DNA from 2 places in the Mesorhizobium sp. B3-1-7 genome. Region 1 is predicted to be linked to the other one. Evidence: predicted binding sites of a transcription regulator. Region 1 holds the regulator's gene; the other holds the start of a gene.
What was found. Region 1 encodes LexA, which represses DNA repair genes until DNA is damaged. Its sites were predicted from a motif close to TGTTCNNNNTGTGTTCNG; they were not measured.
Positions count from the first base shown of each region.

Region 2: the regulator LexA is predicted to act here: its motif matches at 1,793-1,810, upstream of parE (DNA topoisomerase IV subunit B).

Region 1 covers NZ_VFTL01000005.1:80,949-84,157, forward strand. Annotated here, with positions in the region: gene kynU (kynureninase) at 1-468, opposite strand, end outside; gene lexA (transcriptional repressor LexA) at 918-1,652, shown strand; gene FJ417_RS05725 (ComEC/Rec2 family competence protein) at 1,693-3,209, opposite strand, start outside.
Region 2 covers NZ_VFTL01000051.1:18,201-21,409, forward strand. Annotated here, with positions in the region: gene parE (DNA topoisomerase IV subunit B) at 1-1,727, opposite strand, end outside; gene cpaB (Flp pilus assembly protein CpaB) at 1,982-2,902, shown strand; gene FJ417_RS30355 (type II and III secretion system protein family protein) at 3,004-3,209, shown strand, end outside.

The DNA of each region.
Region 1 (3,209 bases):
GCTCGGCGCGTCCACGCCAGCCAGGCGCAGGACAGTGTTCTTTCCGGTCGAGGTCACCCCTTCGGCCATATAGATATCGGTCGGAAAACTGTCGCCCTCGGCAACGATCACGGTTCGGTCCGGCCGCATCGCCATCGCCGCGTGCAGCACTTTGTAGATGTTGATCGACGTGGTGTCGCAGACCACGGTCTGGCCCGGCGCCGCGCCGATCAGGCGTCCGAGCCGGTCGCCCAGCTCGACCGGCATGTCGAACCATCCATCCTTGTTCCAGGCACGAATGAGGTCATGCGCCCACTCCTCGGCAGCTGCCTTGCGCAACTCGTCGAATGCGGCGTGCGAGGCCGCTCCCAACGAATTCCCGTCGAGGTAGATCACCCCCTCCGGCAGGACAAAGCGATCGCGCAGGGCGCGCAGCGGATCCGCTGCATCCATCGCCTCGGTCTCGGCGAGATCAGGAATTCCCCCCATCATGCTGCCGCCTCCATTTCGGCATGGCGCCTCTCACGGCTGGCCAAGGACGGTTGTCTCACCACCGTCCGTGCCACGGCAAGAACCTTCTGCGCTATGTTAGCTGGTCCATAGACGGCGAAGACCATGGATCGGAATCATTGCCGAAGTTGGCATTTTGGGTCCGTTTCGTTCACGGTGAAGCACGTTCGCGCAAGAGCCGAAGCAATCCCGCCCGCGCCTTTGTGATGGTGTTGGACCGCGCTTCAGCTTAAGGAGGGCCGCATAATCGAGCGGAATCAATGACACCGCTGACCTGACTCGGCCAGGTATCCCTTGGATGCAACATTGTTTCCGAAGCCTCAACAAATTCACTAAACTTTAAACGGTTGCGGAACACAACTGGAACAGATAGTGTTTGTTCTGGGTTTGTTTTTCTGATTCCGGTTTCAGAACCCAAGGGGGCCGCCATGCTGACGCGCAAACAACATGAACTGCTGATGTTCATCCATGAACGCCTCAAGGAGAGCGGGATTCCGCCGTCTTTCGACGAGATGAAGGAAGCGCTCGATCTGGCCTCCAAATCGGGCATCCATCGGCTGATCACGGCGCTGGAAGAACGCGGCTTCATTCGCCGGCTGCCGAACCGGGCGCGCGCGCTTGAAGTGCTGCGGCTGCCCGACTCGATCGCGCCTGGCCTGAATGCCGCGAGAAAGTTTTCGCCGAGCGTCATCCAGGGCGGCCAGGGCAATCTTGGCCGCCAGGTCAAGCCGGCGGCGCCCTCTCGCACGCCGACACCCAGCAATGACGACGACGCTGTTTCGGCCGTGTCCATTCCGGTGATGGGCCGCATCGCCGCCGGCGTGCCGATAGACGCTATCCAGCACCAGACGCATTCGATCTCGGTGCCGCCGGACATGATCATGGGCGGCGAGCATTACGCGTTGGAGGTCAAGGGCGACTCGATGATCGAGGCCGGCATCTTCGACGGCGATACCGTCATCATCCGCAATGCCAACACGGCAAGCCCGGGTGAGATCGTGGTGGCGCTGGTCGACGATGAGGAGGCGACCCTGAAGCGTTTCCGCCGCAAGGGTGCCTCGATCGCGCTCGAAGCCGCCAACCCGGCGTATGAGACCCGTATCTTCGGACCGGACCGGGTCAAGGTTCAGGGTAAGCTCGTCGGACTCATCCGCCGTTACTGAGCAGAACCGCGCGGCGGTCTTCGCCGGAACTGCGTGCCACCTATTCTGTAGGCTGCGGCGCGACCGCCGGCTTTTCCGGTCGTTGATAGGGCGGCAGCCCCCTCGCCTCACGCGCGTATTTCCGCTGCTCGTGCCAGGGTCGGTACGGTTCTTCGACCGCGTAGCGAACGATTGGCCGCGCGGTTGCCGATTGCGGATCGAAGAAGATGGCGGCGCTGCCGTCGCGTGCCAGTTGCCGCTTGGTGACGACAAGCACGCGCGGATCGCGGCATGGGTTGTAGGCCGTGGCGTCGTCGATGACGATGAGGTCGGCGAAACCGCAAGCAGGCCGGGCGCTGGCGCGATTCTCGGTGAGCGCGACGATGGCGCCGGAAGGATGCCGGCCGATGCAGAGGTCGCCGATGCAGTAGAAGGGCGAGCCGGGCGGCAGGTCGACGGGATCGGCGATGTCGAGGGCGTCTTTAGCGAACGTCTCCGGCGGTACGATTTCCTCGGCTTTCAGCGCCCGTTTCCAGTTGTCCGTGGTGAACTCGTTGGAGCGCGTGCGGTTGATGGCAAGCTCGCCGCCGCCGATCGGCATCGCCACCAGATGCGCGTCCTCCGAGACAAGCACATCCGGGGCGCGGACATGCGGAATGGCCAGCAGCGCGGCGAGCGCGAAGGGTACGGCGGCAAGCCTCAGCCAGGTGGTGGCCATCGTCGCGATGACCAGCGCGACCGTCGCCAGCAGCACCGACTGGATCGAGATCAGCCCGACGGCGTCGACCGGTGAGCGCTCGGAGATCCACGCCGAAATGGCGATCATCGCCGTCAGGCCCTTGCCCATCACATAAAGGAATGGGCCGTCGAAGCCGAAGGGCATGGCCAGCGCGCTCAACACGGCAAACGGCATGACGATCAGTGAGACGATCGGCATGACCGCCAGATTGGCCAGCAGGCTGAGCGGCGACACCCGCTGGAAGTGCCAGATCGCAAACAACAATGTCGCGCTGCCCGCGATGAGCGATGTCACGGCGGCACCACCCACTCCGATCGCCAGTTTTCGCGATAGGAAGCCGAGGAACGAACGCTTTGCCGGCGGCGCGGTCGTTTTGCCGGCGCGATAGTCGGCAAAACCGGCATAGGCGCCGACCAGCGCGGCGGTGGCGGCGAAGGACATCTGGAAGCTTGGGCCGACCACTTCGTGCGGCGAGACAAGGATAACGGCGATGGCCGAGATCGCCAGGTTGCGCATGGTGAGCGCCGCGCGGTCGAAGAGCACGGCGGCAAGCATCACGGCCAGCATGATGAAACTCCGCTCGGCCGCCACCACGATGCCGGAGATCACGAGGTAGGCGGCGATCGAGAGCAGCGCGATTCCAGCGGCATATTTCTTCACCGGTCGGCGCGACGAGAAATCCGGAAACAGCGCGAAGGCGCCGCGCAAAAGGACCATGATCGTGCCGGCGACCAGCGCCATATGCAGGCCGGAGATCGAAATGATGTGGTAGATGCCGGTCCGTCGCATCGACTCGTTGATCGCCTCCGGAATGCCGGCACGAACGCCGACGATCAGTG
Region 2 (3,209 bases), on a different contig from region 1:
ACGGCCATATAGAGATGGCCGCCGCGGATTAGGTTCGGCATCTCCTGATAGAAGAAGGTGATCAACAGCGAAGCGATGTGCGCGCCGTCGACGTCGGCGTCGGTCATGATGATCACGCGGTCGTAGCGCAGATCCTCGTCGCGGTATTTCGAGCGCGTGCCGCAGCCGAGCGCCTGGATCAGGTCGGAAATCTGCTGGTTGGCAGCAAGCTTGTCGTTGCCGGCGGAGGCGACGTTGAGGATCTTGCCGCGCAGCGGCAGCACCGCCTGGCTGGCGCGGTCGCGCGCCTGCTTGGCCGAGCCGCCGGCCGAGTCGCCCTCGACGATGAAGATCTCGGCGCCGGCGGCGGCGTTCTGCGTGCAGTCGGCGAGCTTGCCCGGAAGGCGCAGCTTGCGCACCGCGCTCTTGCGCGAGACTTCCTTTTCCTGGCGGCGCCGCACGCGTTCGTCGGCGCGCGCGATGACCCACTCCAGAAGCTTCGAGGCTTCTTGTGGATTGTCTGCCAGCCAGTGGTCGAACGGGTCGCGAAGGGCGTTCTCGACGATGCGCATCGCCTCGATCGTCGCCAGCCTGTCCTTGGTCTGGCCGACGAATTCAGGCTCGCGGATGAACACCGACAGCATGCCGGCGGCCGAGATCATCACGTCGTCGGTGGTGATGATCGAGGCGCGCTTGTTGCCGATGAGGTCGGCGTAAGCGCGCAGTCCGCGCGTCAGCACGTTGCGGAATCCGGCCTCATGCGTGCCGCCTTCGGGGGTCGGAATGGTGTTGCAATAGGAGTTGAGGAAACCGTCGCCGCCGAACCAGGTGACCGCCCATTCGAGCGAAGCGTGGCCGCCCTGCTTGTCGCTCTTGCCGGCGAAGACCTCGCGCGTGACCTGGAATTCGTCGCCGAGCGTCGCCTTGAGATAGTCCTTCAGGCCGCCGGGGAAATGGAACTCCGCCTTGGCCGGCGTCTGGTCCTTTTCCTTGATCAGCGACGGATCGCAGGTCCAGCGGATCTCGACGCCGCCGAACAGATAGGCCTTCGAGCGCGTCATGCGGTAAAGCCGCGCCGGTTCGAAGGCGGCGCCCTTGCCGAAAATCTGCTCGTCGGGATGGAAGCGGGTTTTCGTGCCGCGGCGGTTGTGGACCTCGCCGAGATGCTCAAGACCGCTGACCGGGACGCCGCGCGAAAAACGCTGGCGGTAGAGCTGACGTCCGCGTGCGACCTCGACCTCGAGATGGTCGGACAACGCGTTGACGACCGAAACGCCGACGCCATGCAGGCCGCCGGAGGTCTCGTAGACCTTGGAGTCGAACTTGCCGCCCGAATGCAGCGTGGTCATGATGACTTCGAGCGCCGGCTTCTTGAATTTCGGATGCGGATCGACCGGGATGCCGCGGCCGTTGTCGGTGACGGTCAGGAAGCCGTCGGCGGAAAGCTCGACGTCGATGAAGGTGGCGTGACCGGCCACAGCTTCGTCCATCGAATTGTCGATGACCTCGGCGAACAGGTGATGCATCGCCTTGTCGTCGGTGCCGCCGATATACATGCCCGGACGGCGGCGCACCGGTTCCAGCCCTTCCAGCACCTCGATGTCGGCGGCGCTGTAGCCCTCGCTGCCGTCGCGGGCGGGGGCCGAACGCTTCGCGGCCTGCACGAGCGGATCGGCCGGGCGCGACGGCGCGCGCACCGGCTGTGCCGGCTTTTCCATCTTGCCGAAGAGGTCGTTGCTGTCGTCCATGCTGGGCCTAGCGTCCGGTAAAGCGAATCACGTCTCGATACTGCCACGCTTTTCGCGGGCGAACGAGTTCCTGTTCCGTTCAGGGATCAAACTGTCTCTTATTCTAAAACCATTCGATAACCAAGCCGGCCGAAATAGGGCGGTCGGCGTGCCCCGGTATTCCCGATTCTTTAACATTAACGCCTAGCGTGAGGCCCAACCAACAAAAGACCACGGGCGTCAGGGGTTTCGTTGTGAGGGGCAGGGCCATTACCATGATCGGCATCGCCGCCGTGTTCGGCGCGATTTCGATCTTTGCGGCGGATTTCTGGGTCAAGAGCCAGGCGAAGGCTCAGCCCGAGGTCAAGGTCGTCTCCGTCATGGCGCCGCAGCAGCCCAAGGTCGAGTTCAAGACCATCGTGGTCGCAAGCGCGCCGCTGCGCTACGGCATGGAGCTCGGACGGCCGCAGCTCGCCGAGATTCCGTGGCCGCAGGATTCCCTGCCGCAAGGTGCTTTCCCGACGATCGACAAGCTGCTCGCGGACGGCAGCCGGGTCGTGCTGTCGCCGATCGAGGTCAACGAACCGGTGCTGCTTACCAAGCTGTCGGGGCCGAATGGCCGCGCCACCCTTTCCAACATGCTGTCGCCGGGAATGCGGGCCGTCACCATCCGCACCGATGAGATCGCCGGGGTCGGCGGCTTCATCACGCCGGGAGACCGCGTGGACGTCGTGCTGACGCGCGACGCTGGCGATATCCAGGAAGTGTCCAAGAATGCGCAGGGCGCCGCCGGGTCGACCGTCACGTCCGAGATCGTCGTCTCCGATGCCAAGGTGCTTTCGGTCGGACAGGGCGCCGACGAGCGCAAGACCGAGCCGCAAATCGCCAATTCCGTGACCCTCGAAGTCACCAACGAAGGGGCGCAGAAAGTGGCGCTTGCCCGCACCGTCGGCACGCTGTCGTTGTCGCTGCGGTCGGCCGCCGACGCAACCGCCAGCAATGGCGGGCTTACGACCATCTCGTCCTTCGGCGGCTCGGTTGCCGCAAACGCGCAGGCGAGCGCCGCCTCGCTCGTCAATGCGATGACGAAGGACCAGGGCGAGCCGAAACTAAAGACGGTGATCGTGACGCGTGGTGACAAGGTCGAGGAATACAAGGTTCCTTCACGGGAACCGCCGCAGGAACTGCAGCAATAGCCGGTGGGGACCGGCGGGGACGGGGCAAGATGTTCGGGTTTGATGCATTTCGGACGACCGGGGGATGGCGTCTTCTCGGCGCGATAGCGCTGGCGGCGGCAATGCTTGGCGTCGCCGCGCCGGCAAGGGCTGGCAATGACGTCGTCTATGTCTCGGCGAACAAGAACGCCTCGATCAAGGTGGCCAAGGGCAAGCCGAAGACGATCATGACAAGCGCCGCCTTCTACCAGATCGTCATCGGCGATCCGGAGATCGCCAACGTCAATCCGCTGACCGACAAGTCCTTCTACGTGCTCGGCAACAATCT